DNA from 3 places in the Rhodococcus sp. UYP9 genome. Region 2 is predicted to be linked to each of the others. Evidence: riboswitches for the same ligand, from Rfam matches in the RefSeq annotation. Region 2 holds a riboswitch; each other region holds the start of a gene.

Region 1 (10,068 bases), 470 kb from region 2:
GTGCTGATTTCCCGGACGGCTCGATGAGAATAGCACGGCAATCGAACGTATGTTCGTAACCAGCCAATGCGATGAGATTTCGCGTGCCGAGGTGTCGATACAAGCAAGTACCGAATTCCCGGCCCGAACATCGGAGAATGCAATGACCACCACCACAACCACCGCACCGCACACCAACTCACCCGTCGCTGCTCGCGTCGGCTGGGTGCTCACCGCGTTGATTGCGATCTTCCTGATTTTCGACGGAGTCACCAAGCTGATGAACGTGCAGGCGGTGAAGGACGCGACCGTGGATCTCGGCCTTCGAGAGGAGATGATGCCCGTCGTCGGCATCGTTCTACTCGTATCGCTTGCCCTGTACTTGGTGCCGCGCACCGCATTTCTCGGTGCCGTGCTGCTTACCGGTTACCTCGGTGGCGCAGTCCTCACCAACTGGCGCGTCGACAAGCCGCTGTTCAGCACCGTGCTGTTTGCGGTGTACGTCGGAATCGTGGTGTGGGGTGCACTGTATCTCCGGGATCCGAAAGTACGGCAGGTCATGCCCTTCGTACGCTGACAAGACTGCAGTCCGGAATCAAATGGCATCCCTGCCGACCTCGAACAACGCTCCCGGCTGATCGGGGTCGGCTCGTGCCGCCAAGAACGCCTCCGGGTCGATCAGATCCGCTTGACCGACGATCGAACCCAGATCGGCAATGCGTTCGACGCCGGTCAGGACCATGTCCTCCTCTACCGTGCCCTCGGCATATCCGTAATAGCAGGTCGAAGTGGTGTGGTTGTGGTCCTTGTCGATGCGATTCGCGCGCCCCTCGATCTGCCGGATCTCGATGGGTGTCCACCGAGGGTCGTGGATGAGAGTGATGCGAGGAGCGGCCGTCGACACCGTCTTCTCGGGCAGCAGCAACTCGTTGGAATGCAGGTTGATCGCACTGGTCGTCGTAGACACGATGACTCGTGCAGCGCCGGTTTGGAATCGGCGGATCTCGACTTCCTGGGCTGCGCTGCTCATACTGCCGTCGACCACCGCGACATCGAGACCCTCGTCCCGGAGGGACTGCGACAACTCGGCGACGGATTCGCGATAGAACATCGACACGAACACCTGATTGCCGTCTCGCACCCACGCGCGGACCTGATCGGCGGACGCGGGAATGCGTAAGTACGAGCACTTTTGGCGTAACCGCAGTGCGGCCGCTCGCGTACTCGGGTTCTTCTGGAGCACCCGTCTACCGCCTACATTCTTCCAGTTCGGCAGTCCGACCTCCTTGCGGTAATCCACCCACGCCGAGTGATAGAGCCGCTTCTGCACAGCCGTCAGCTCCTGGCCGAGAGGCTCGCGCGGCGTGGGCGGCGACGGCCGCGAAATCGACCACGGGACAGCGCCACCGGACAGCCACCGATGGATGGTGCCGATGTCGCGCTCGCGTCGTGCAGCATCCTCGGGCTCCCACCGCCACGTCTTCAGCCCGGTCGTTGCCTTGCCCTCCTTGAGTGCGAAGCCCGACTCCTCGAGGAACGTCGCCCACTGAGCAGTGATGGCGTGTCCGAGGCCTTCGTCGTCACCGATGATCGGCTCCTGCGCGCGACTCTGCTCGATCGCCCGGGCCATGTACGCGAAATGCATCGGTTGATAACCCGGGGTAGCGGACATCCAGACGACGGCGCGAGCAGCCTCCTGGTAGCGCCAGAGGATCTGCGACTGCTGCGACTCGATATTCATCAACGCATGCGATTCGTCGGCCACCACGATGTCGATGTCGAATCGAAGTTCGCCGAGCGTGATGGTCCTCTTGTTCTGCGTTCGCTTGCGTTTGCCCAGATCTACATCTTCGGGGACGGTCAGCAGCTTCTTCGTCGACTGATACGTCACCAGCAGCCAGCGCTTGCGCTCGGACGGATGAATATCGGCCTCGGTGTCGGCGATGGTGCGCCGCCAACCGGGAAGAGCACCTTTGGGGGCGACCACCAGCACTGTTCCGATACTCGGATCCTCCATCTGGCGGACGGCCTCGCACACGGCAAGAGTTTTGCCCAGGCCCGTCGAGTCCATCTGGGCGAAATACGGGAACCCGTTGTCCAACGCGTCGAGATGCCTCCGAACCGACTCGAGCTGCGTCTCGCGCGGCGTCATCGACCTCTCGTGCATCTCCTCGGGCCGCCACTCCTCGTTGGCGTCGTCCTCGATCCAGCGCTGCAGGCTGTACGGCATCGACTCGAACGACGCCAAACCGTCGGGCAGCTCGGTCCCGTAGAACGCGAACACCCGCGGACCCGGATGCCACCGAGCACCGGACGCCGACGCGAGAGCGCGATCCTCGAACGGGACGTCGAGGACCCACACCCGCTCACCAGGGTCCGGCAACCGCAGGTCCGGCGAGACGGTCTTACGGGGTGCACGCTTGCGCGTCGTGGTCCGCTTGGCCGGTGTCCGTTTGGTAGCGGCCTTCTTCGCGGGGGCTTTCTTGGTCGTCGACTGTGCTGCCGTCGACTCCTTGAACTTGCGCGCAGCGGCGCTCTTGCCTGCGCCGATGGTTCTCGCGGTGGTTGTGGGCTTGCGTCTACGAGGTGGCATCGGATCCAGTCTGTCGTACGGTGTCCGAAATACCGTAGAGGACGGCACAGACATCCCTGGGCGGTGTGAACCGTGCACCCTTTGTGCAAACCGAACACCCTCGCTAGGACGTGATCGCGGGGGTGAGGTTCCGAACAAGGGTGCGCGCTTTCCCAACGCGCTCTCTCCACCGCCCGCTCGGTGATGTCCTGCCATATCGCCCGCGACGGCACTACGGTGGTGACCATGAACTTCAGTGACCATCAAATCGGTATATATGCCCAGGGCATGTTCACCGATCAGAGGCCGCAGATCACCACGAACCTGGCCAGGCTGGAGGAGCAGGCCGCTGCCACCCTCAGCCCGGAAGCTCTCGGGTACATCGTCGCCAGCGCGGGTAGCGGCGCCACGGCCCGCGCCAACCGCGATGCGTTCGACGAGTGGCGGATCGCCCCGCGTATGTTGCGGAGTTCAGCGGAACGAGATCATGCGGTCACCGTGCTGGGCACCTCGATGCCCGCGCCGCTGTTGATAGCGCCGGTGGGTGTGCAGACTCTCGCGCATCCGGACGGTGAGCTCGCGACGGTGCGGGCGGCCGCCGAGCTTTCGGTGCCCTACATTCACTCCACTCAGGCTTCGCATTCGTTCGAGCAGATCGCCGAGGCCGGTGGCGACGCCCCCAGGTGGTATCAGTTGTACTGGCCCACAGACGAATCCGTTCTGCTCAGCTTTCTCGAGCGAGCCAAGGCATCGGGATTCACGACGCTTGTACTGACGCTCGACACGACGCTTCTCGGCTGGAGGCCGGCCGACCTCGACCGTGGATACCTGCCGTTCCTGGCGAACCTCGGGATCGAGAACTATCTGACCGACCCGGCATTTCTGGCGGGTCTGGATCAATCGGTCGAAGCGAATCCTGGGGCTGCAGCTATGCACTGGGCGCAGATGTTCCCCAACCCTGGTTTGAACTGGTCGCAGTTGGCGTTTCTGCGTGAGCAGTGGGACGGACCGATCGTCTTGAAGGGAATCTGCACGGTCGGTGACGCCGAAGCAGCTGTCGATCACGGGGCGGACGGGATCGTGGTGTCCAATCACGGTGGGCGCCAGATCGACGGCGCTCGCTCGTCGTTGAGCGCGCTGCCGGAGATCGTCGACGCCGTCGGTGATCAGCTGACGGTCCTGTTCGATTCCGGCGTGCGCACCGGGTCCGACATGGCGAAGGCGCTCGCGTTGGGGGCCGACGCGGTGCTGCTGGGACGGCCGTTCCTGTACGGTTTGGCGCTCGGCGGCCAGGAGGGTGTGGCGCACGTATTACGTTGCATTCTCGCTGAATTCGATCTCGTCACCAGCTTGTCGGGTCATACCGGTGCTGCCGAACTCGGCCGTGAGTCGGTGATCCGGGCATGAGCAGTCAGCCTGCCTGGGTAGACCACGCCATCTGGTGGCACATCTATCCTCTGGGATTCGTCGGCGCCCCGGTCCATGACTGGGACGGCGGTTCGCTCGAGGACGAGCATCGACTGCACCGCATCGTCGACTGGTTCGACTACGCCGTGGAACTCGGGGCGTCGGGAATCGCCCTCGGCCCCATCTTCGCCTCCGCAAGCCACGGATACGACACCATCGATCACCTTCGCATCGATTCACGGCTCGGGACCGAAGCGGACTTCGACGACATGATCCACCAAGCTCATTCACGTGGACTGCGAGTCATGCTCGATGGCGTATTCAACCATGTGGCACAAGCATTTCCGCGGTTCGTGCAGGCGCTCGAAGCAGGGCCGGATTCACCGGAGTCCGAGTGGTTCCACCTGGACTGGTCCGGGGCGAGACCGACGCATCGCAATTTCGAGGGCCACGATGAACTGGTGACGCTCAACCACGACAGCGTCGAGGTCGAGCAGTATGTCGTCGATGTCATGTCGCACTGGCTCGAACGGGGTGCAGACGGGTGGCGTCTCGACGCGGCATACGCTGTGCCGCCGCGGTTCTGGGCGGCGGTCATTCCGAAGGTTCGGCAGAAGTTCCCTGACGCCTACTTCCTCGGGGAGGTCATCCACGGTGATTATGCAGCCATCGTGAAAGCGAGCTCACTCGATTCGGTGACTCAGTACGAGCTGTGGAAAGCGTCATGGAGTGCAATCTCGGAAAGAAACTTCTTCGAGTTGTCGCACGCGCTCGGACGTCACAACGAGTGGCTCGAGACGTTCGTTCCGGCCACGTTCGTCGGCAATCATGACGTGGCTCGCATCGCCAGCACCATCACCGACGAACGCCATCTCGAGCATGCACTCGTGGTTCTGTTCACGGTCGGGGGTATGCCAATGATCTACTACGGCGACGAACAGGGCTTCCGTGGCGCGAAAGAGGAACGTGTCGGCGGTGATGACGAGGTACGGCCGGAATTCCCCAGCAGCAGAGAAGAACTCGCCCCGTACGGTTGGCCGACGTTCCATCTGCATCAGGAACTGATCGGGTTTCGCCGCAGGCATCCCTGGCTCGTCGAGGCGCGCACCGAAACGGTGGAGCTGTCCAATACCGCGATGTTGTACCGCGTCCACTCGGGTGACGAGCAGTTGCACGTGGCGTTGAACCTCGGTGACGACGAGGTGACGTACCGCATCGGCGGCGATGTGTTTGCCGGCGAGATATTGGCCGGCGAAGCACATGCGGGCGGCGGATCCACCAGGATTCCACCCCACGGCTGGGTGGTGCTGCGTTAGGTGCAGGGCGTCATGAGATGGGCCGACGTGCTGAAACCCGACTTGTCCGGTATCTATACGTATTTCTACGATCAAACCTAGACGAGCGGATATTCGGCAAGAGGTACAGTCCTCTTCGACACGGGGTGCCTAACGGCTGAGAACACACCCGTCGAACCTGATCTGGTCAACACCAGCGTAGGGATGTCTGCACGTGGGATACGTGCATGCTCTGCGCGGTGTGGGCCGGAAGAGCGAAAGGCCTGACATGAACATCCAGTCGAAGAAGTTGGACGAGCAGACAGTGCTCGTCACCGGAGCGGGCAGAGGTCTGGGCACCGCGGTAGCCAGGGCATTCGCGCGAGAAGGTGCGCGCGTCGTGGTGAACTATCGCAGCAGCCGAGTCTCGGCGGAGGCGCTGGCGTCGGAGATCGGCGGGGTTGCCATTCAAGCCGACATCACCGACGCCGAGCAGGTGGACGCATTGTTCACCGAAGCCGAAGCGCACTTCGGTTCCTCCGTGACGACGGTGGTCAACAACGCGTTGGCCGACTTCTCGTTCAACGGGGACGCGCGCAGCAAGGCCGACTCGATCACGTGGGACGAGTTCGACGCGCAGTTCCGTGGCACTGTGCGTGGTGCGCTGACGACTACGCAGCGAGCGCTGAAGGGGATGCGCGCAGCAGGATTCGGCCGAATCATCAACGTGGGCACCAATCTGTTCCAGAACCCAGTGGTGCCGTACCACGACTACACGGCATCGAAGGCTGCGCTGTTGTCTCTGACTCGCACTCTCGCAGCGGATCTCGGTGCGGACGGCATCACTGTGAACATGGTGTCGGGTGGCTTGCTGCGGACCACCGATGCCAGCGCAGCCACACCGGAGGAAGTATTCGACCTCATCGCGGCGTCGACGCCTTTGCAGCGAGTGGTGACACCCGAGGAGTTCGCAGATGCCCTGTTGTTCTTCGCGTCTCCGTGGTCGAGGTCGGTGACCGGACAGAATTTGGTCGTGGACGGCGGCTTGGTCAAGGACTGACATGCTGCATCTCAACGCATTCCTGTACGGCTGTGGGCATCACAGTGCAGCGTGGCGTCACCCGAATTCGAGGGTCGAGGACCTCGGCGATATCACCTACTACCAAGAACTCGCGCAGACCGCCGAGCGGGGCAAGTTCGATGCCGTGTTCTTCGCCGACGGACACTCCGTTCGTGATCCGGCAGGCGCGGGCACCTGGTTTCTGGAACCGATCACGGCGCTGACGGCGATGGCCGGAGCGACCACCCATATCGGCTTGGTCACCACCGTATCCACGACGTTCTACACCCCGTTTCATGCTGCGCGGTTGCTTGCCTCGCTCGATCACATCAGTGGCGGCCGGGCAGGTTGGAACGTCGTGACCTCGATGTTCGACGCCGAGGCGCGCAATCATGGATTCGAGGGCATTCCGGCACGGGCCGAAAGGTACGAGCGTGCAGAGGAATTCGTCGAGGTCGCCCTTGCGCTGTGGGACAGCTGGGAACCGGACGCGCTGATACTGGACCGCGACGGAATGTATGCGGATCCGGCGAAGGTGCACCCCATCGCTCATGTGGGCAAGCACTTTCGGGTGGACGGCCCGTTGACGGTCCCACGGTCTCCGCAGGGGCGTCCGGTGCTGTTTCAGGCAGGCGCGTCGGGACCGGGGCGTGATCTCGCGGCTCGCTACGCGGAGGCGATCTACGCCGTTGCCTATGATGCCGAAGCCGGCGCTGCCTATTATTCGGATGTCAAGCGCCGCATAGACGCTGCCGGACGAGACAGCTCGACCGTCGGAATCATGCCGGGTCTGGTGACGTACGTTGGGTCGACGATGAGCGAGGCCCGTGCGAAGAAGGCCGAGCTCGATGCACTGCTTCCCGTCGAGCAGTCGTTGCGCACGCTGGGGATGTTCGTGGAGCAGGACTGCATCGATTGGGAGCTCGACGCACCGGTTCCTGCTCTTCCGCCGATCGAGGAGTTCACCGGGCCGCACGGTCGATACGAGACGATTTTGCGGATAATCGCCAAAGATGACCCGACTGTCCGTCAACTTCTCGGGACACTCGCAGCAGGTGGAGGGCACGCCACGATGATCGGGACGCCGGAGTCGATCGCCGACGAGATTTCGGAGTGGGTGCGACGAGGAGCTGCCGACGGCTTCAATCTGATGCCACCGCTGTATCCGGACAGTCTCGACGACTTCGTCGACGAAGTCGTGCCAATTCTCCAGTCACGTGATCTCTTTCGTAAGGAGTACTCTTCGCGCTCATTGCGCGAAAATCTGGCATGATGCGCTGGCACGGGTGGTGCATCCGCAGAAGGGGAAGTATGTCGAAGCGAATGGCCGTCGTGAGCGCCGCTGTTGTTCTCGGGTCCGTGGTGATCGTGTACGGGGACAGCGTCCCAGCTGCCGCCGAACCTCTCGTCCCTCCCGGCGCGTGCGCGGCCGACCTGACGAACGAGACCGGGTCACTGGTCCCGGAGGATCTCTCGATTCCGATCCCATTTCCGCAACTCGCACCAGTGCCATACCCAGCACCGACGACGGCCCCGACACGCATCGACCCGGAACCGTTGCCGGCGGACCCCTGCGTGGATCCGTGCCCGGAGCTGACCGATGAGACTCGCGAGCCCACAACGCTCTCGAGCGAATTGAACATTCCCCGGATCGGATTCGAGTTCAAGCCGTTCACCATTCCGATCCCGATTCCCGGGCCCGAAGTGCAGCTTCCGCCTCCTCCCGATCCGGCGTCACCTCCCGTCGAACCGGCGGTCCGAACTCCGGCACCTCCCACGCCGCAGATCGGCAACGTCACCCGTGTTGCCAAACAGACTGGTGCGGGATCGATCAACCGCACCGACAAACGCTGGCAGGTCTACGGAACGGACCTGGGCATGATGTGGGAGAGCGCCCCCGGACAGATAGCGACGGCGTTCGGCGATACCGTCGGCAAAGGCTTCCATCCCCCTGGAGGCCAGGGCCCTGATTGGCGCAGCAATGTACTCGCTTTCAGCACCGATACCGATCTGTCCGACGGGGTCACCTACGACAGCATGGTGCAGGACAGTCGTTGTCACGCAGCCGAACTCCTCAGCAGCCGCAAGCTCGACAACGTCGAGATCACCACGATTCCTACCTCCGGCTTCGCGCTCGGCGACCGCCAATACATGAGCTACATGTCCATCAGGACGTGGAACAGCATCCCGGGAACCTGGTGGACCAACTACGGGGGGATCGCGTACTCGGACGACGGCGGCTCCACCTGGACGAAGGATCCGTACGCGCAGTGGGACAACATCTTCGGCGTCAGCAAGTTTCAGGTGACGTCGATGGTCCCGCAGGGTGACTACGTATACATGTTCGGCACGCCGAACACCCGGCTCGGCGACGTCGGCGTCGCACGCGTCCCGAAGGACCAGGTGCTGAACAAGTCTGCGTATCAGTATTGGAGCGAGGGTAACTGGACGCCGGTCGGAGGGTATACCGCAGCCTCGACGATCGTGGCGGCCCCGGCAGCGGAACTGTCGGTGCGGTACGACGATGCACGCCAGAGTTGGCAGATGACCTACCTCGACACCGCGAAAACGGCTATCACGCTGCGGGAGTCCGACTCTCCGCAAGGGGCGTGGTCCGACGGAGCGCCGATGGTCAGCGTCGCCGACTACCCCGAGCTGTACGGAGGGTTCATGCATCCCTGGTCCACCGGCACCGACCTGTACTTCAACATCTCGACGTGGTCGGACTACAACGTCTTTCAGATGCACGCGGAGTTGACCAACTAGCTCTTTCGCGAATCGATGTACTTCTCGGTGAGCTCGGCGATCTCGACAGCATGAGAGATCGGTGACCAATGACCCGCGTGAATATCGTTGCGAGTCAAGTTCTTCACCCATTTTCCAGTGTCTTCGTAATGATCGGGACGCACCGCGAGGTCCTCGGTGTTGACGATCAAGTGCACCGGGATGGCGATGAATCGATCCCGCGGCTTCATCAGGCGCGGTAAGAGGTTCGCGCGATACAGGTTCACCCCGTTGGTCGCGTCGGAGAACAATGTGGGGTTCTCGGTGACCAGTGACGGGTCGACGCCGGAGAATTCTTGCAGGAATGTAGGCCAACCCTTGGCGAACTGGCGTCGAATTCGCAAAGTGGAGAGGCCGGGTATGTGGAAGGTGACGGTGTACCAGGATGCGCGCGTCTGGGCGAGGACTTGCTTGACGTTATTCCAGCTCGGCGTGGCCAGCCGCGACCGCGACCACTTGCCGAGATGATCCAGGTTCGGACCCGAAATGGAAGTGTACGAACGGATTCGGTCTTCCGCATGGGGTTCGCCGGCTGCTTCCCACACGGTGACGGCGCCCCAGTCGTGCGCAAGGACGTGAACCGGTGCGTTCGGGCTGACTGCGTCGACGACAGCATAGAAGTCCGAGGCCAGATTGGCGAGTCGATAGGCCGAGCGTTCACGCGGAACCGTACTTTCGCCTGCGCCACGCGCGTCGTAGCTGACGATGCGGAAGCGCGCGGTGAGTCGTGGAACGATGTGACTCCACATCTCGTGGGTGTCCGGCCAGCCGTGGACGAGAACGATGGTCTCGCCGTCCGGATTGCCGGTCTCGTAGACCGCCAGTGACATTCCCTCGTTGACCACGGTTGTGCGGGTCACGGTTTCGCTCATCGGGTGGTACGTCCTTTTCGGTCTCGGTTGGGGCGTCACACTCTGTCGAAGATTACTATAAGTACCGGTTACATGTAAATGGATTGTCGGTGCAAGGTGGGAGGATTGTCCAACCTCTTC
Region 2 (10,068 bases):
GGCGGGCGTGGAACTGGGGTCCGATGTCATGGCCGTCGGGCACCGGGTGGTGCACGGCGGTGAGGTGTTCTACCGGCCAACCCTCATCGACGACGGTGTGCTGAAGCAGATATCGGATCTGTCCAACCTTGCGCCACTGCACAATCCGGCTAACGTGCTCGGTATCGAGGTCGCGCGGGCGCAGCTGCCGGACGTGCCGCACGTCGCAGTGTTCGACACCGCGTTCTTTCACGGTCTTCCCGCCGCCGCATCGACGTATGCAATCGACCGTGACGTCGCGAAAGCGCACGACATTCGCCGATATGGATTCCACGGCACCTCTCACGAATACGTGTCTCAGCAGGTAGCGGAGTTCCTGGGTCGCGATGATCTGAATCAGATAGTTCTGCACCTGGGCAACGGGGCATCCGCTTCGGCGATCCGGGCCGGTTCGCCGATCGATACGTCTATGGGTCTGACGCCACTCGAAGGCCTGGTGATGGGCACACGAAGTGGCGACATCGACCCAGGCGTCGTCATGCATCTGCGTCGCAGCGCGAACATGGAGGTCGACGCCATCGACGAGCTGCTCAACCGACGGTCGGGGCTCAAGGGTCTGGCAGGTGTCAACGACTTCCGGCAACTGCAGCAACACATCGACGAGGGTGATGCCGACGCCACCCTGGCATTCGATGTCTACATCCATCGCCTGCGCAAGTACATCGGTGCCTACATGCTCGACCTCGGCCGACTGGACGCCATCACCTTCACTGCCGGGGTGGGCGAGAATGCCGCAGCGGTCCGTGCGTCCGCACTGGCGGGCCTCGGTGGGTTCGGGATCGAAGTGGACGCCGAGCGAAATGCGCTGCGCAGCAAGAAGGCTCGGGTCATCTCGACCGACGCGTCGGCGGTGAAGGTGCTGGTGGTGCCGACCAATGAGGAACTGGCTATCGCGCGGGCGGCAGCTCAGCTGGTGCAGTCAGAACAGTGATCGCGGCCTGATGGCGTTCGCCAGATCCACCAGGGTGTAGCGGTGGGCTCGGTCGGTCGCATTGCGGGCAAGCGCGCGTAGACCCGCTTCGGTACCGGTACGCAGGCCTGTCTCGGTGAACGGAGAGCCCAGGATGGGCTCGCGTTCCTCGGCGACGGCGTGCCCGGATCGCACCCAGTCCACTGCCATGGCCAACACCAACGTACGCATCTGCAGGGCACGGCTCTCCCCGCGTGGCAGCATCGCAACTCGACGCGCTGCCTCGCGAAAGTCTTTCTCCTCCAAATCTTTCGACGGTCGATCCATCAAAATGATCAGGACGCTGGTCATCCGCGCGACGGCGTAGTGGCGTGAGCTGATCGGTACCTGGTCGAGAGCGGCTACCGCTCCTTCGAAGTCTCCGCGATACATCATCTGCCGCGCCAGACCGAATGCCGAGCTGACGATCGCGCGGTTGGTTCGCCACACTGTCCGGTAGTAGGACTCGGCGTACGCTCGCCATTTCTCGCGCTCGTCGGTGTCGAACTTCTCGGTACCTTCCCTGATGAGTTCGGCAGTGGCAGCGAGGGCTATCTTCGGCGCGAGCTCCCCGGGAAGTGCGTCGAGAACCTTCTCGAAATGCATCGAGGCGTAACCGAATTCGCCACGAAGCAGTCCGATGAGGCCCGCGTACCACTCGACCCGCCAGGGATCGTTCCCGTCGGTGCGGACCTGTTTGAGAACCGAACTCGCTACTCCGACATCACCTAGGTCGAGGTGTGCCTTGACCTCGGCGAGCGTGATCTCGAGACCGCCGGACGAGCCGTCGGCGAAGCGCTCGATACCGTTGCGACGTGCATGCGCCAGCGAATCGAGTGTCTGCTGGGGTTCGCTGTGTACGGACGCGGCGAGCAGAGGTGCGCTCGGGTCGGCGGGATCGACCAGCGGGACGGGCAGCGCGGTGACGATCTCGCGGCCGTTGATCCTCTCGCCCCGGAGCTTCCCATCGACGTACGTGTCGGTGCGTCCCACCGATTCCTCGGTGCCGAACGTGGTACGAGGCGGACTGAACGCCGTCGACAGCCCAGGTCGTTCGGTTCCCGTCTTCAATGCCAGAATTTCACGCAACACTCCGGTGGCCTGGCTTGCCAGTATTTCGGCCGTCGAAAAGCGTTGTGATGGATCGGGGTTGGTGGCACGCTTCAGTAAGCGATGGAACGACGGATAGGTGCGCAACAACTCGTGATCGTCGGCGGAAGGAATGCCTGCGTCGTATCTGCCCCCACTCGAGGGCATCTCCAGCGTAAGGACCGCAAGAGTGCGGCCGACAGTGTAGATGTCGGAACTGATGGTCGGGCCGGTCTTGGCGATCTCGGGAGCCTGGTATCCGGCTGTGCCGTACAGGTATCCGAAGTCTTCGATTCCCGAGACGGCACCGAGATCGATGAGTTTGATCTGATCGTCGGTCACCATGATGTTCTCGGGTTTGAGATCGTTGTAGACCAAGCCGATGGAGTGCAGATACGCCATTGCCGGCAGTACTTCGAGGACGTAGGCGATAGCTTGCTCCACCGGCATACGTTTGTGCTCGTCCCGTGTCGGCAGGATGTCTCGGAGCGAGCGTCCGCCGACGTACTCCATGACGATGAAACCGATGTCGGTGCCGTCGGCGCGCGGTTGTTCGACGAAGTTGTAGATCTTCACCACGCCCGGATGCGCGACTTCGGCGAGGAACTGACGCTCGGCGACGGCAACGGCATGCGCCTCGTCGTCGCCGGAATGGAGCAAACCTTTCAGCACTACCCATCGATCGCTGACATTGCGATCGATCGCCAGATAGACCCACCCCAGTCCGCCGTGCGCGATACATCCCTGCACTTCGTACTGCCCGACCACCAAGTCGCCGGGCTCGAGCAGTGGTGAGAAGTCGTAGCGGGAACCGCAGCGCGCACACGTTCCCGCAGGCCTGTCCGGTTCCCCCTCGGCGCTTCGGCCGACCGGTGCATTGCACTTCCAGCAGTACCTTTTTCGCTGTGGAACGGTGGGATCTTGCATGACGGCTGTCGCCGGATCCACCGGATCCACCCGAGGGACTTCGACCAATCCGGCGCCGAGCCTTCTTCTGATCCCGGTACCGCGCGTGCGGCCGGACCGTACACGCCCCGATGTCCGATCGGACCGGCGGACGGATGCAGGCGTTCGCTCCACCGCCTGGGTCCGGTCCGCCGTGGGTGTTCGCTCGACGGCCTGGGTGCGGTCCGTGAAATCGGGTGCCGCGGCCGGGGCTGTCGCCGGGCCGGTGGGTGTGTCGGGATCGCCCATGATCAGTCGACGTACGTAGGAGCGGGAGGGCCCGGCGAAGTGCCCATCACCGTGAGCCACTTGTCGTACAACCGATTCCACGTGCCGTCCGACCGGACCCGCTCGAGGGTGCCGTTGACGAATCTGACCAAGTCTTCGCTCTCCTTCTTGATTCCGACACCGTAAGGCTCAGGGCTCAAACTGGCGCCTACCATCTCGAGGTACGGATCCTGCGAGGCGAGACCGGCAAGGATTGCGTCGTCGGTGCTGATCGCGTCGACCTGTCGTTGTTGAAGCACGACAAGGCAATCCGACCACATCGAGGCAGTGACGATCTGCGCCGTCGGCACTATGCGCTGCAGTCGGCGTAGTGACGTGGTGCCGTCCACCGCGCACACGCGCTTGTCCGCGAGATCGGCGACACCGTTGATCCCCGATCCTTTGACCGCCAGAACACGCTGCTGCGCTTGGAAGTACACGGTCGAGAACGACACATCCTCTTTACGGGCGCAGGTGATCGTCATGGTTTTCACCACGATGTCGACCGTGGAATCCTGCAGTCCCTCGATACGTTCGGCCGAGGACAGTATCCGAAAATCCACCCGATCCGGATCGCCGAACAGGTCACGGGAGATCTCCCGTGCGATGTCGACGTCGAATCCGACGAGTTTGCCGGTCATCGGGTCGCGAAAGCTGAAGAGATTGCTACCGGCATCGAGCCCGACTATCAATCGACCGCGGTCCTTGATCGCGTCGACGGTCGGCATCGGTGGGGCATTCTGACCGGCTGCTCCGGGTGGTATCGGCCGCAGGCTGGCGGTGGGGCGATCGCACTGGGGATCCGGGCTCGACGGTTCGGGAGAGGTGGCCGCGGGGCCTGCGCCGTCGGGCAGCGGTGGTTCGGTGTAGCTGACGACCGGAACGTCCGGTACCGCCTCCTCGGTTGCACATCCCGCGATCAGTGCGCCGACGACGGCGAGGATTGCGAACGAGAAACGAAGGGGGGCAGGGTTTTTCACAGGTACTCACGCAACCTCGGAATGAGCCCCGCTCCGACTGCGGCGGCAGCGGCGACGGCGAGGACGATCGCACCCGAGGCAAGTCCGGTCAGGACCGACTTGGCGCGAACCACATTGCCGCGCAGCTCAGCACGTGCGTCGTCGATTCCGTTGTCGAGCATCGTGTCGAGCAAGCGGAATTGGGTCGAGGAATCCTGAACACCGTTACCGGTGGCCACGGTGACAGCGGTAGTGAAATCGCCGACGGCGAGTGCCTGGTCTATCCGCTCGTGCGAGGCCTTCCACGCGGCAACTGAGCCGGTCATATCGGCATTGTCTGCAAACAGTTCGGTCAGACGGTCGGTGTTCTGCGCGAACTCCGCGTCGAACTCTCGGGTGCTTCCGCGTCGGATCAGGTTGAGTGTTTCGTCGGCGCGGGCCTGCTGCGCCAGGATGAACCCGGAGGTCAGTTTCTGCAGCGGAGCAACACCGCGGTCGAGTGCGCGATCGGTGGCTATCGAAGAAATCAGCCCCGCCACCAACATCCACCCGAGCAGGAGCGAGATCGCGAGGGAGGCGCCGAGAAATCCCGCGTTGAGCTTTCGGCGGGTGCGGGTAGAGAGGTATATCTGTGCGAGGACCAGCAATATCAGGCACACCACGACGAGACCGATCGCCACGAACGGAGGATTGACGAAGCGTTCCTGGTCGTTCGATACCCGAGCGGCCTGCTCGGCGTAGAGGCGTTCGGCACGGGGCAGCAGCGAGGACTGCATCTGCGTAGACGCCTCGCCCAGGTACGCCGCACCGACGGGATTGCCACTGCGATTGTTGGCACGGGCGGTCTCCACCAGTCCGGTGTACACCGGCAGGCCCGCGCCGATCTCCATGAGAACCGTCCGTGCTTCGTCGTCCGAAACCGCGAGCCCGTCGGATGCCCGGATCAATTCGGTGCCGGCGTTTCCGATCGCCTGGGTGTATCGATCGCGAACGTCCCGGGGCTCCAGCCCGCCGGCGATGAATGCAGTCGAGGCAGCCGCGTCGGCAACGGACAGTGCGCCGTAGAGGTTCTGCGCCGAGTTGGCGAGTGGCTCGGTCCGAACGAGAAGAGTGTCGAGCGTCCGGGCTCGCTCGGATACCGAGACGGAGATAACGGTGCCGGTGACTACGAACGCGATGACGAGTATCAGGCCCAGAGCGATCATGCGCGCCGGTGTGGACCGAATCAGACGCTGCAGTTCGCGTCGAGAATCGGCCTCCGACGTCACGGCAGCCGTCGTAGGAGGTACGGCAGCCGAGGGCGTAGTGCCGACCACAATCACAGCACCGAGCATATAAGCCGGAGCGACCGTCCGTACGCCTACCGGAAGGTTCACCTAGGGTGTCGGTATGCGTGGCGACGGTGACGGGTGGGTTGTGGGTGAGGACGGCACGCGGCACTGGGGCAAACACGGCGCGGCGGGGCTACTACTGCGGGCCCCATCGCCGGACGGTGAGCCGACGGTCCTTCTGCAGCACCGAGCGCTCTGGAGCCATCAGGGTGGGACGTGGGCGTTGCCGGGTGGCGCAAAGGACTCGCACGAAACCAACGTGCACGCCGCTGTTCGCGAAGCAGACGAGGAAGCCGGAATCGGTGTCGACAACGTCTTCGTTCGCGGCGAAGTCGAGACGGCTCGGATGGCGAGCGGATGGTCCTACACGACCGTCGTCGCCGACGCTGCCACCCAACTCGACACGACGATGAACGGGGAGAGCACCGAGCTTCGGTGGGTTCCGGAGGACATGGTCGATCAACTGCCTCTGCACCCGGGGTTCGCCGCCAGCTGGGCTTCCCTGCGCATCAGCCCGCTACGAGTTCTGCTGGATACCGCGAACGTACTCGGCTCGAGGCCCGACGGTTGGTGGCGTGATCGCAGCGGCGCAACCGGCAAGTTGCTGAGCTCACTGGCGGGCACCCTTCCGCGAACCGTCGAGCTGCCGGGTGTCGGCTTCGGCTGGCTCACCCGGATCGAGGCAGTCCTCGAAGGTGAAGCACGAGCAGCACAGTTCGAGGACACCAGAGTCCCCGTCATCCACGCCGCCGGCAGTGGGGACGACGAACTTGCATCACAGGCACAGGCGTCGACGACACTCACTGCTTTGGTCACCGCCGACCGCGGACTGCAACAACGGCTCCCGACGTCGGTGCAGGTGCTCTCGCCGTCGACCGTGCTGGGATGGCTCGGCTAGGTAGGCCCTAGGCTCCGTCAGCCCTGCAACGCGAGGTCAGCCCTGCAACGCGAGCTTGAGCTCCCGTGCAGCTGCCTGTGGATCGCGAGCTTTGGTGATGGCCCGTACGACGACGATGCGATCCGCGCCCGCGGCAAGAACTTCGTCGACGTTCTCGGCGTCGATCCCGCCGATGGCGAACCACGGCCGCGTCGGAGCGGATTCCGCGGTGCTGCGCAACAGGTCCAGACCGGCTGCTTTCCGGTTCGGCTTGGTCGGTGTGGCCCAGATCGGCCCGGTTGCGAAATAGTCGACGCCGTCCTCGATGGCTGCGAGAGCGGCCTGGCTTCGATTCTGTGTCGACCGCCCGATGACGACGTCGGGGCCGAGGATCTGGCGCGCATAGTGGACCGGAAGATCGCCCTGGCCGAGATGCAGCACGTCGGCGCCCGATGCGAGGGCAAGGTCGGCGCGGTCGTTGACTGCGAGGAGTGCCCCGTGGCGTTTGGTGGCGGCCGACAGAATTGCCAGCGCCGCCAGCTCGTCCTTGGCTTCGAGCGGGCCGAAAGTGCGCTCGCCTTCGGAGTTCTTGTCGCGAAGTTGAATGATGTCGACGCCACCGGACAGTGCGGCCTCGGCGAACTGAGCGAGGTCGCCGTGCTCGCGTCGAGCATCGGTGCACAGATAAAGCCGAGCTGATGTCAAACGCTCACGCGCTTCCGGGTTGCGGATGATCCGATCGCTTTGCACAACGGCAACGGTAGTCTGTTGGCGAGAGTCGATACACGGGAGTCCCGAGGTACGTGGGGCTGAGAGTGGACACGCCAGTCCTTACCGTCAATACCTGAACCGGATCATGCCGGCGCAGGGAGTGAGGTGGTGAGAAGTGCCCAAGAGTCTTTCCGTGGTCGGTGGGGGAGTGATCGGCCTGGCGGTGGCCGCACGATCTGCGCGCGACGGCTGGTCCGTGCGGCTCCACGATCCGTCGGTCGGTACCGGTGCATCATGGGTGGCCGGAGGAATGCTCGCCCCGCTGTCCGAGGGATGGCCGGGTGAACACGAACTGCTCGAACTCGGCGCTCATTCCCTCGCCAGATGGCCCGAATTCGCACGAGCGCTCCCCGGCCCGTCGGTGTTCTCCGCTACCGGATCACTGACGGTCGCCCTCGATGCAGCCGACGCGACGGACCTGCGAACCATTGCCGACTGGGTTGGAAACCAAGGTCACCAGCTCGAGATCCTCGGTCGGGCACAGATCCGGGAGCTCGAGCCTTCCCTCGCACCGAACATCCGCCTCGGGCTGCTGGCACCCACCGAATTGGCCGTCGACAACCGCAGGCTGCTCGAGGCACTGCAGACCGCAGCGGTGAGCGGCGGCGTCGAATTCTCCGCCGACACCGTCACCGATCTCGACGCACTGACCACCGACCGCATCGTGCTGGCAGCAGGCGCTCAGACCTCCGCGCTCCTTGCCGACGTACCGGTCCGGGCAGTCAAAGGCGAAATACTGCGTCTACGACGCAGACCCAGTGCCACACCTGCCCCGACCCGAACGATCCGCGGCAGCGTCCACGGCCGCGCGATCTACCTGGTGCCGCGCGGAGACGGATTGGTTCTCGGGGCCACACAATACGAATCGGGTCAGGACACCCAGGTCACCGTCGCAGGCGTCCGCGACCTCATCGCCGACGCAGAGCGGTTGATGCCGGGCCTCGGCGAATACGAACTTCACGAATGCGCGGCAGGCCTGCGACCGATGAGCCCCGATGGGTTGCCACTCATCGGCAAGATCTCCGACCGCGTCATCGTCGCCTCGGGCCACGGCCGCAATGGAATCCTGTTGACGCCCATCACCGCAGACGCGGTCGCTGCACTACTGGAAGACGACGCACTCATCGAAGCGAAGGCCGCAGACCCGGCCCGATTCACCACAGATAGGAAACAATGACTGCTCTGGCGATAGGTGTCACCGTCAACGGCGAGGACCACCTCCTGACCGAAGAGATGACGATGCGTCAACTGCTCGAACATCTTTCGATGCCACCGAAGGGAATCGCCGTCGCCGTCGACGGCATGGTGCTCCCGAAGAGCCGTTGGGATTCGACGATGGTGGGCAAAGGTTGGACCATCGACGTACTGACGGCGGTGCAGGGTGGTTGATTCGATGAAGATCGCGGACCGAACCTTCGGCTCGCGCCTGATCATGGGCACCGGGGGAGCAGCGAATCTCGCGGTTCTCGAAGAAGCCCTCGTGGCCTCCGGTACCGAATTGACCACCGTGGCAATGCGTCGCGTCGACGCCGCGGGTGGCACCGGTGTTCTCGACCTGTTGCGTCGGCTGAACATCGCACCCCTGCCCAACACCGCTGGATGTCGCGGCGCCGCCGAGGCAGTACTGACCGCGCAACTCGGACGTGAGGCGCTCGAGACCGACTGGGTGAAACTCGAAGTCATCGCCGACGAGCGAACCCTGCTGCCCGACGCCATCGAATTGGTCAAGGCCGCAGAACAACTGGTCGACGACGGATTCAACGTGCTGCCTTACACCACGGACGACCCCGTCCTGGCAAAGCGGCTCGAGGACATCGGCTGCGTCGCCGTCATGCCGCTCGGTGCGCCCATCGGAACCGGCCTCGGCATCTCGAACCCGCACAACATCGAAATGATCGTCGACGCCGCGACCGTGCCCGTCATCCTCGATGCCGGCATCGGAACGGCAAGCGATGCGGCGTTGGCGATGGAACTCGGCTGCGACGCCGTCCTTCTGGCAACGGCGGTCACCAGGGCACAGGACCCTGCGCTCATGGCGTCGGCGATGAAGCATGCCGTCGTAGCCGGTTATCAGGCCCGCCGGGCAGGCCGGATACCGAAACGTTTCTGGGCCCAGGCGAGTTCACCGATGTAGCGGCGCATCATCCCTAAGGATGACCCTCGGTCGCGACTCCTGGGTGATGCGCAGGGGTGGTTCGGTAGTGGACAGTGAGTCCCATGATCGAAGTCAAAGGACTGACCAAACAGTTCGGAAACACCAAGGCGGTCGAAGACCTGACCTTCACGGTGAAGCCCGGCATCGTCACGGGGTTCCTCGGACCCAACGGTGCGGGCAAGTCGACCACCATGCGCATGATCCTCGGATTGGACCGCCCCACCAGTGGGGAGGCGCTGATCGAGGGCAAGCGCTACAACCAACTCAAGCAGCCGCTTCGGACGGTCGGTGCGCTGCTGGATGCCAAATGGGTACATCCCAATCGCTCTGCGCGGGCGCATCTCGAGTGGATGGCAGCCTCCAACGACATCGCGAGGTCTCGAGTGGACGAGGTGCTTCGGCTCGTCGGCCTCACCGACGTCGCGAAGAAGAACGCGGGTGGGTTCTCGCTCGGTATGTCACAGCGACTCGGTCTTGCCGGTGCGCTTCTGGGTGACCCGAAAGTCCTCCTTTTCGACGAGCCGGTCAACGGGCTCGACCCCGAAGGCATCGTCTGGATCCGCAAATTCATGCAGCGCCTCGCCGCCGAAGGCAGAACGGTCCTCGTCTCGAGCCACCTACTGTCCGAAATGGCACAGACAGCAGAAAATCTCGTGGTGATCGGTCGCGGAAAGCTGATCTTCGAC
Region 3 (10,068 bases), on a different contig from region 2:
GACCCCTGTGTAGGTGCGACGAAGCTCGCCGAACTGACGCTGCAACGCAATCAATAACGACTCGCGATCCCCGTCCGACCCATACCCTCGACAGCGAGAGCCGAGATCGAGACGAGGATGAGCGATGAGTGAACCGATCGAACTGGATCCGCGGCTACTCGCGTTGAAGCGCTCGTTACCCGACGGCGCGGTTCTCACCGATCCTGATCTGACGGAGGGCTACCGCCACGATTGGGCCAAGGACCCGGATGCCGGAGCTCCGCTGGCGGTAGTTCGGACCACCTGCACCGTCGATGTGCAAAATGTCATGAAATGGGCCAGCACACACAATGTTTCGGTAGTTCCTCGCGGAGCTGGATCCGGACTGTCCGGTGGCGCGACGGCCGTCGACGGCGGAATCGTGCTCAGCACCGAACTGATGCGTGACATCACGGTGGATCCGGTCACCCGCATCGCGGTCACCCAACCCGGACTACTCAACGTCGAAGTCAAGAAGGCTGCTGCCGAACACGGGCTCTGGTACCCGCCGGATCCGTCGTCGTTCGAGATGTGTTCGATCGGCGGGAATGCCGCTACCAATGCGGGCGGTCTGTGCTGCGTCAAATACGGGGTGACCGCAGATTATGTGCTCGGTCTCGAGGTCGTTCTCGCCGATGGCACCGCGGTACGACTCGGTGGCCCGCGCCTGAAAGATGTTGCGGGCCTGTCACTGACCAAACTATTCATCGGCAGCGAGGGGACGCTCGGCATCATCACCGAGATCACCGTGCGTCTCATTCCGGCCCAACCGCCGGCCAGCACCGTTGTTGCGTCGTTCTCCTCGGTTCGTGACGCGACCACCGCCATCCTCGCGATCACCCGCTCGCTACGGCCATCGATGCTCGAATTCATGGATCGTGCGTCGATCGGCGCAGTCGAGGACGCGATGAAGATGGGCCTGGACCGCGGAGCCGCAGCGATGCTGATTGCCCGTTCGGACTCCCCCGGTGACGACCGCGCGCATGAAATCGAGATCATGGCGGCCGCGTGCACCGAGGCTGGTGCATCCGAAGTCTTCACAACCGACGATCCGGATGAGGGCGAGGCTTTCGCTGCTGCAAGGCGATTCGCGATTCCCGCTGTGGAACGTCTCGGCAGTCTGCTCCTCGAGGACGTCGGTGTGCCGCTCCCCGCGCTACCCGACCTCGTCGAAGGTATCGAACGAATCTCCGAAAAGTACGCAGTCCTAGTCGCTGTCATCGCCCACGCCGGAGACGGAAACACTCACCCGCTCATCGTGTTCGATCCTGCCGATGTCGATATGACACGTCGTGCCAACATCGCTTTCGGAGCGATCATGGACCTGGCACTGACCCTGGGCGGCACCATCACCGGCGAGCACGGAGTAGGCAGGCTGAAGAAAGCGTGGCTACCCGACCAGGTGGGAGCGGACGTCATGGAGCTCACTCAGCGGATCAAGACCGCCCTCGACCCCAGCGGCATTCTCAATCCCGGCGCAATCCTCTGACACAGCGCGGTATGCGCTCAGGTGGACGGCAGAAGGAGAGCGCGAACGGCATCGATCGTGTCGGCTTCAGCCAGTGTCTTGTCGGGCCGGTATCGGAGCACCCGGGCGAATCGAAGCGCAACTCCGCCTGCATAGCGGGTGCTCTTCTGCACACCGTCGAGTTCGATCTCGACGACAAGATCGGGATACACGTACACAGTGTGCTCATCACGTGAACTCTCGTGTTTCGGAAACTCCTCGGTCTGCCATTGCAGCAGTACATCGGTGAGCCCCTTGAATGTCTTGCCGACCATGATCGGATCCCCACCGCTTGGATCGCGCGCCCCGAGATGCAGATTGGACAGCCGGCCCGTCCGCCTGCCGTAGCCCCATTCCGCACCGAGTACCACCAGATCCAACGTGTGCTCGGGCTTGACCTTCTGCCACGTGCGGCCGCGTCGGCCCGCGGCGTAAGGCGCCGACAACGACTTGACCATCACACCTTCGTGCCCGGCGGCCAACGCCTCCTCGAAGTACCCGGCTACAGCGTCGGCGTCCGGGCGTACCACTGACGGAATCCGATGAATGGGTGCAACCTGTTCCAGCGCTGCCAGCCGGCGTTCGAGCGGTTCGTCCAGCAGATCCACGCCGTCGAGATGCAGGCAGTCGAAGAAGTACGGCTGCAGAAGCAACTCGTGGGCACTCTGGGCACCGAACCGACTCATCGTCTCCTGAAAAGGACGCGGCCTGCCACTGTCGGTGAGTGCGAGGGTTTCCCCATCGAGTACGACGCTGGTGCACGGCAACGCTCGGATCAACTCGACGAGCTCCGGCACGCTGTCGGTGATCTCCCGCAGGGTCCTGGTGTAGATATGTACATCTTCACCCGATCGATGGACCTGGATGCGAGCCCCGTCCAGTTTGTACTCCAAACTCACCTCGCCTGCGAATTCGATCCACGCCGCGGCCGACGACTCCGCGGGCGAGGCCAACATCGGACGCACCGGGCGACCCACCTCGAGTTCGAAGAGTGCCAGTGCAGTCTCGCCTCCGGCCAGCGCAGCGGACGCCGTTGCCGATAAATTCCCGGAGAGCATGAAAGCCCGTCGGACCGGGTCGATTTTCAGTCCCGCCGCAGCAGCAATCGCGTCGGTCATCACGCCTTCGAGTGCACCCTGGCGCAACTCGCCGGTCAGCAACCGAACCAGAAACACGCGCTCGTCACCCGTCGACCGCCCAAGAAGATCCGTCAGGACCTCGCGACGTCGGGCGGTCGAACCCGGACCGGAGGTCGAGGCAACCGTCGTGATCTTCGTATCGACCTCGGCGACGGTGAGTGTGCCCGCGGCGGACGGATCGACGTCGATATCGGCCAAGGTCCGCCAGCCCACGCCGATTCGGCCCTGCGGCAATTCACCGGACAGCCACGCCACCACGGTGGCGGTCTCCGATGGGTCGACCTCGGTGAGCAACAGCCGCAGCGCCTCGGTCTTGGCCTTACGGGAGCGAGTGGCACCCACGGCCAACGAGGTCTCGACGATTCGGATGAACAGCACCAGATGTAAGTATCCCGAAGTGGACCAGCTCAATCCACCTCGATCCACCGACCCTGGCAACGTCAGGTGAAGCCGAGCACCTGATCTCCCCATGCCGCGCGTAGAACGGCGTCCGGGTCTTCGACAAGAGAATCCTGGGTGTCGATGACAAGCGTGGAGCGCGTCGGCTCGACGTAGGGCGCCCAATGCTTCGCACCGTCGAGGGTGGCGGGGACTCCGTGCTGGGCGAAGGCGACCCATCGCTTCATCACACGCAGCGATACTGCCGTCGCTGCCTTGCGGCCACCGAGCCAGAATGTCGGATCTCGATTCAACGTTCCGAAATTGCCGAAGACATAAGGCAACTCGGTCGCGTGTCCCGCACCTATACGAGCAGCCTTCAGCATCGGTGTCGCATGATCGAATCGATACATCCAGACTGGCGCAAATCTACTGTGCGCGTCCGCGATCCACATCGTCGGCATTCGAAATCCAGCATCCCTCGACATCGCAAGTGCACCAGCCGATTTCGATCGATCCGGATAAGCCGACATGATTTCCGCGATCCGGAACGCCGGCAGATCCGAGTGATCGTTCGCGATCGCACGAAACATCTCCGTGACGGTGTCCGACGTGACCGGCATCAACGGTGACTTCATCAAGCGGAAGATCGATGCCTCGTCGTGATTCGTTCCGATGATCAACGGGATGCGGTGCGAGTATCCCTTCTGGAACGCTGCAACGGGATACCGCGGGACGACATCTCCGTCGACTACCGGCGCGAGCCCCAACGTGCCCGGCACCCGCGTCGGGACGTCGTAACACAGGGTGTCGCCCGCCTCGACGAGACGCATGAAGTCGACGGTTTTCAACTCCCCGATTCGATCCGGAGTGATATCGACGAGTTCGAGGAATCTCGTGGCCACGGCCGCCGCGCGTTCCGGTCCGTACACCGACGTCGCGGGCGCACTTTGCACGATAGCGCGGTGAAACAGCCCATCGGCCTTCGGCGAGGTCATCAGTGTCGTGACCGACGCGCCACCCGAGGACTCGCCGAACACGGTCACGTTCGACGGATCACCACCGAACGATTCCACGCAACGCTGCACCCATTCGAGTGCTGCGATCTGATCACGCAAGCCGAGATTCGTCTCGAAGACCGTCTCCGCTGTAGAAAACGACGACAAGTCGAGGAATCCGAAAGCCCCGACGCGATAGTTGACGGTGACGAGCACCAGATCACCGAGTTCGGCCAGCCGCCTGCCATCGTAAACGCTCTGCGCAGAGGAACCGAGCGAGTACGCACCGCCGTGAATCCACACCATCACCGGCCGAGGTCTACCGTCGGGCTCGGGTGCCCAAACATTGACCGACAGACAGTCCTCCGACATCGGGATCGTCGGATCGATCGGCACCGGATTAGCTTTGCCCTGGGGTGCCACGTCACCGAAACGTCGACAATCCCGGGTTCCTGCCCACGGTTCCACGGGCCGCGGAGACCTGAAGCGATGTTCGCCGGCGGTCGCAGCCGCGTATGGGATCCCCTTCCACACGAAGTGCGTGCCGTCGCGGTACCCGATCACGTCGCCGTCCGGAGTGTGCACCTGACATGTCCAAACGCCGTCTTGCTCGACTTCGGTCATGGCATTCCTCCGTATCCGACGTAGGCACATCCGATACTGGTCAAGGTACCAATTCCCGGGACCTATCCGTCCACTTTAAGCTGGCAAGATGAACCGACTACGCGCATGCGGCGCAGCCGTTGGTGCAGCGTCCGCCCTGGTTCTTTCCGGATGCGGTTCCGATGTCGACGGCAGCGCAACGGCGCCGCTTGCGACCGTCGACACCGACCCACCGTCGGTGGTCCGCACGACGCCCGCGACTGCACCCTCGCCGACGACATCGGCCGCCCCGACAACAACCACCTCGACGACTCCCGACAAACCGACGACGAGCAGTCCCCCGCCGACCGCCGACCCGTCCCAGTACAAGAGCACTGCCGGGTTCTTCTACTTCACCAGCCCGAGTGGCAAGTTCGAATGCGCGATCGTCGTGACCGAGACCTCGGTCGCTGGGTGTCACGGCGAGTTCCCCCGCTCGGCCCCGCGAGTGGCGGGAAGCGGTGCTCCAGAGTCTTCGGTGGCTCCCAACACCGTCGAGATCACTGCAGGATCCCCTGCCAGGTTTCTCAGCTCAGGCGATCCGCGCTTTCATCGGTTCGACGGGACTGCGAAGGAACTGCCGTACGGGCTCACACTCGCCGTACCCGGAAGTGGGCGTTCCAATGGGCTCGAATGCCGAGTCGAGGAGTCGTCCGGGGTCACCTGCCTGGATCAGGTCGGCCATGGTTTCACGGTGTCGGACAAGGCATTCGAGCTGAAGTAGACGCAGTTTCGAAAGAGTGTTTCGGCAGCGCGCGACCCCACCTCAGATACCGGCTAGGAATCCTCGGTAGACGAAATGTTGCGCGCCACCACCAGGCATCGAGGACCCTGCGACAGCCCGCTCGACACCGCATCGCCGACCAAGGGTGCTAGGGTCGGCGATGTTCTGACACGGGGTGCGTCCGTACATGCGGATGCTGAGATCACACCCGTCGAACCTGATGCAGGTAATGCTGACGAAGGGATGTCAAGGCGATGACTGCGCCTTTAAACTCGGTGGACTCTGTCCGCCACACGGATCTTATGTGGGGCTCGACATCTTCGTTGCGTCACGCGATCGACCAACTCGAATTTCTGACACTGCTGGGCGAGGGCACGCTGCCGCTCGACGCGTTCCGCAGATATCTCGAGCAGGATCGGCTGTACCTGGCGGGATACGCGAAAGCGCTGGCTATTCTCGCATCGAAAGCTCCGGACACCGCGACTGCCGCGTTCTGGGCCACCTCCGCGGCGAGCGCAGTCGAGGAGGCGACACTTCACGAGTCAATTCTCGTCGGTGATGCGCTCCCCCCGACGGATGCGCAGGCCATGCATTCACCAACCTGCCTCGGGTACGTCTCGTACTTGGTAGCAACCGCCGCCACCGAGCCCTATCCCGTTGCGGCGGCGGCGATCCTGCCATGCTTCTGGATCTACGCCGACGTGGCCGTCCGCCTGTCGGTATCGGCCGCACAGGTTCTCCACCATGATCCGGATCACCCCTACGCACAATGGGTTTCGACGTACGACTCGGAAGAATTCCGTGATGTCGTCGACTGCGCGCGCCTGCTGGTAGACGACGCCGCTCGGCTCGCTACCGATGCTCAACGAAGCGCCATGATCGACGCATTCGTCATCGCGACACGGTACGAATCGATGTTCTGGGACAGCGCACTTCACCCCACACAGTGGCCAACTTCCTCTTCCGAGATTGCCGCTTCGGAGGTAACACCGTGACACTTTCCCGAAAAATCGGCGCCCTCGCGGTAGCCGTCGTCACCGTCACATCGCTGACTTCGTGTGCACAATCCACCGACTCCGATACCATCCGCTTCGCACTCGATTGGACACCGAACACCAACCACACCGGGCTGTACGTCGCTTTACAGGAGGGATACTTCGCCGACGCCGGACTCGACGTCGAAATCCTGCCGTACAACAGCACCTCCCCGGACACTCTGGTCGACGCGGGCAACGCCGAGTTCGGCATCAGTACGCAGAGTTCAACTACATTCGCGAAAACCGCTGGAGCTCAAATCATTTCGGTACTGGCCCCGCTGCAACACTGGGCCACCGGAATCGGGGTGAAAGCCGACCGCGAAGACATACCGAGCCCGAAAGCCTTGGACGGCAAAGTCTACGCAGGCTTCGGTGATACCGGCGAGAAGGCCGGACTACGCCAAGTCATCCAGAACGACGGCGGCAAAGGTGAGTACGACACCGTCGTACTCGGAACCTCGGCCTACGAGGCCGTGTATTCGGGCACAGCGGACTTCACCGTGTCCTACCTGGCGTGGGAGGGTATCGAGGCCGAGCACAGCGGTACTCCGATGAAGTACTTCGACTACACCGACTACGGCTTCCCCGACGCCTATGCACTCACGGTCAACGGTAACGAGAACTGGCTGGCAAGCCATCCCGACGAGGCCAAGAAATTCGTCCAGGCGCTGCAACGCGGCTACCAACTCGCGGCAGACGATCCGGTCCGCGCCGCGCAGGACATCATCGATGCGAATCCGGGAGTCTTCACGGACGAGCAATTGGTCTTCGAAAGCCAGCAGATGCTCGCCGACCGCTACATGCTGGACGAGTCGGGCGCGGTCGGGCGACAGAACCTCGACAAATGGACCGAATATTCGAAATTCCTGTACGAAAACGGTGTCCTGGTCGATCAAGGCGGCAACGCCGTCGACGCCGAGCCCGACTGGTCCACCTACTTCACCGATGACTACCTCGGCGCTCAGTAGCGCGGCGTTCGGCGCAGTCGAACGGCCGGCGAAGCGTAGACCGCGAATCGGGGCTGCGGTCAGGTGGGCCTTGCCGTCGGTCACCATCGTCGTGGTGCTCGTCATCGGATGGCAGGTCTATGTCCAGCTCAGCGGGATCCGACCACAGGTACTGCCCTCGCCGTCGAGAATCGTGGCTCAGGGTTGGGCGCAGCGCGACGCCATCGCCGAGAATGCAGCAGCAACTCTCCAAGTCACCGTTCTCGGATTTGCAGTATCCCTGGTAGTTGCCTGGATACTTGCCGTCGCCGTCGACTTCTCACCATGGCTCCGACGAGCAGTGGTGCCGCTGTTCGTGATCTCGCAGACGCTTCCGATCATCGCTATTGCCCCACTGCTGATCATCTGGTTCGGGTTCGGACTACTTCCCAAGATTCTCGTGATCGCGCTCGCTACGTTCTTCCCCATGGCCATCGGCCTCATCGAAGGATTCGCGGCAGCCGATCGAGATGCGCGCGCACTCCTGGCGAGCATGGGCGCAACCCGCTGGCAGCAGTTTCGATATATTCGTCTGCCCTCTGCGATGCCCCGCTTCTTCACCTCGCTTCGTATCGGAATCACGTACGCCGTCGTGGGTGCCATCTTCGCCGAATACGCAGGAGCCAGCGCCGGACTCGGGATATACATGAGCCAGCAGAAGAACTCGTTCCGCACCGATCTCGTCCTGGCTGCGGTGCTCGTCACGGCCGTTATCAGCGTGACGCTCTTCCTGCTGACCTACGCCGTTGAACGCGTCGTCGCCCCCTGGGCGCAGGACAGTCGGCCGCGATGACGGCCGTGCATCTGTCCGGACTCACGAAGTCCTACGGCGACCGGCCAATCCTCGACGGGGTCAGCTTCGACGTCGAGCCTGGAGAGTTCGTTTCCGTCATCGGTCCGAGCGGCTCGGGCAAGAGCACAGTATTCAATATGATTGCCGGTCTCGATACCCCGGACAGCGGAGTCGTCGAGGCACCCCCGTGCGCTTATATGCCACAGAAGGACCTGCTGTTTCCGTGGCGCACTGTGCTCGACAACACGACACTCGGCCTCGAGGTTCGCGGGATGAGCAAGAAGCAAGCGCGGATCCAGGCGCAGAAACTCTTTCCCGCCTTCGGGCTCGAGGGATACCAGAAGGCGAGGCCCTCCGAATTGTCCGGCGGGATGCGGCAGCGAGCAGCGATGCTGCGCACGGTGATTCAAGAACGCGAGGTACTACTGCTCGACGAGCCGTTCGGAGCCCTCGACTCGCTGACCCGCACCAGCATGCAAGCGTGGCTGCAGGACGTCTGGCTCGACTACCGATGGACCGTCCTGATGATCACCCACGACATCCGGGAAGCTGTCTATCTCTCGGATCGGGTGATCGTACTATCGGACAAGCCGGCACATGTACGACGGCAAGTGACGGTATCGCTGCCGAGGCCACGAAAGCTCGACGTCGTCACGACACCGCACTTCGCTGCGCTGGAAGCCGAACTGATGGAGGTGTTGATCGGCAACCCCGGCCGCTGATCTCAGCCCAGCCGTGCCGCAAGATCCGCGACCGCAACCCACGCGGTGTCCAGGCTGTCTCTGGACCGAGGAACCAGGGTCGCCATCGCGGGTACACGGGTCGCCAACGTCAGATCGACCACGACAACGAACAGATCCATTCCGAGCGCGGCACCGAGAACCTGTTGTAACAGCGGAACGGCGTGATCGGTACCGAAGTCAGGTGTCCCCGCCCCGTACTCGTTGCCACGACTCGACACCACTACCACCGGCTTGCCTTGGAGTGGACGAGTCGGGCCGTTGAACGGAACCGTGACACCGGGAACATGGACATAGTCGATCCATGCTTTCAGTGTCGACGGAACCGACCAGTTGTACATCGGAGCACCGATCACCACGACGTCAGCCGAGATCACCTCGTCGATCAACGTTTTTTGCAATGCCTCTGCCTCGGGAGGCACAGCCTCGTCCGGCGTCCGCAAATGTGGGGCCCAATGCATCGCCGACGTCGGAAGATGCGGCAGCGGATCTCGGTGCAAATCGCGATGGATCACCGAGTGGTCCGGGCTCTGCTCATGCCACACATCCGAAAAATGTGCCGTGACCGCGCGTGAGACGGAATTACTCAGGTCGGCGGACGAATCGAGATGCAGCAACTGCGGCATGAAGCACTCCTGGGATCGAGGGGGTACCGAACAGGATATGCCGCAGTAGGGTTCAGACATGGACCACCGGTACATCGCAGCGGCGCTCTCACCTCAGGACGCGCGTCGAGTCACTTCGTCGATTTCCGATGCGGACGGACGAACTCCGCACCTGGCATTGGACGGAGCCGATCTCGATATCGACGAGTCCGGTCGGCGCGCAGTGATGGAACTACTCCGTCAACTCGCGTCAGGGACCGCTGTGACGATCGGACCGGTCAACGAGTTGCTCACCACTTCACAGGCGGCAGACCTTCTCGGAGTATCCGACACATATGTTCGCAAACTCGCAGACGCAGGGTCACTGGCCATCGAAATGCGTGGAACCCACCGACGCTTTCGCCTGGAAGACCTCATCCGGCATCGGGAGAAGTTCACACCCTAGCGTCGCGTCAGCCGGCTTGGCGTCCGAGCAGCTCCGACTGCAATGTCAAGAGATCA

Evidence for each region. A riboswitch is a leader RNA that binds a small molecule or an ion and turns the genes downstream of it on or off. The one in region 2 is predicted to bind thiamine pyrophosphate.
Region 1: another riboswitch for thiamine pyrophosphate. It lies ahead of ABIB36_RS06485 (3-oxoacyl-ACP reductase); the one in region 2 lies ahead of thiO (glycine oxidase ThiO).
Region 3: another riboswitch for thiamine pyrophosphate. It lies ahead of ABIB36_RS21700 (TenA family protein); the one in region 2 lies ahead of thiO (glycine oxidase ThiO).

Annotation. Positions count from the first base shown of each region.
Region 1 is NZ_JBEPPH010000002.1:45,944-56,011, forward strand. It holds gene ABIB36_RS06465 (DoxX family protein) at 143-556, shown strand; gene ABIB36_RS06470 (helicase-related protein) at 575-2,572, opposite strand; gene ABIB36_RS06475 (alpha-hydroxy-acid oxidizing protein) at 2,798-3,958, shown strand; gene ABIB36_RS06480 (alpha-amylase family glycosyl hydrolase) at 3,955-5,274, shown strand; TPP riboswitch at 5,386-5,475, shown strand; gene ABIB36_RS06485 (3-oxoacyl-ACP reductase) at 5,522-6,292, shown strand; gene ABIB36_RS06490 (LLM class flavin-dependent oxidoreductase) at 6,294-7,565, shown strand; gene ABIB36_RS06495 (glycoside hydrolase family 183 protein) at 7,604-9,058, shown strand; gene ABIB36_RS06500 (alpha/beta fold hydrolase) at 9,055-9,948, opposite strand.
Region 2 is NZ_JBEPPH010000002.1:519,521-529,588, forward strand. It holds gene ABIB36_RS08820 (acetate kinase) at 1-970, shown strand, start outside; gene ABIB36_RS08825 (serine/threonine-protein kinase) at 959-3,271, opposite strand; gene ABIB36_RS08830 (glutamate ABC transporter substrate-binding protein) at 3,274-4,269, opposite strand; gene ABIB36_RS08835 (GlnX family signal transduction membrane protein) at 4,266-5,624, opposite strand; gene ABIB36_RS08840 (NUDIX hydrolase) at 5,638-6,477, shown strand; gene thiE (thiamine phosphate synthase) at 6,514-7,206, opposite strand; TPP riboswitch at 7,232-7,344, shown strand; gene thiO (glycine oxidase ThiO) at 7,343-8,404, shown strand; gene thiS (sulfur carrier protein ThiS) at 8,401-8,616, shown strand; gene ABIB36_RS08860 (thiazole synthase) at 8,621-9,361, shown strand; gene ABIB36_RS08865 (ABC transporter ATP-binding protein) at 9,445-10,068, shown strand, end outside.
Region 3 is NZ_JBEPPH010000013.1:1,817-11,884, reverse strand. It holds gene ABIB36_RS21725 (DUF3558 domain-containing protein) at 1-57, shown strand, start outside; gene ABIB36_RS21720 (FAD-binding oxidoreductase) at 125-1,507, shown strand; gene ABIB36_RS21715 (ATP-dependent DNA ligase) at 1,525-3,042, opposite strand; gene ABIB36_RS21710 (carboxylesterase/lipase family protein) at 3,105-4,664, opposite strand; gene ABIB36_RS21705 (hypothetical protein) at 4,753-5,406, shown strand; TPP riboswitch at 5,568-5,667, shown strand; gene ABIB36_RS21700 (TenA family protein) at 5,661-6,401, shown strand; gene ABIB36_RS21695 (ABC transporter substrate-binding protein) at 6,398-7,411, shown strand; gene ABIB36_RS21690 (ABC transporter permease) at 7,389-8,222, shown strand; gene ABIB36_RS21685 (ABC transporter ATP-binding protein) at 8,219-8,944, shown strand; gene ABIB36_RS21680 (FMN-dependent NADH-azoreductase) at 8,947-9,588, opposite strand; gene ABIB36_RS21675 (helix-turn-helix domain-containing protein) at 9,647-10,012, shown strand; gene ABIB36_RS21670 (homoserine dehydrogenase) at 10,020-10,068, opposite strand, start outside.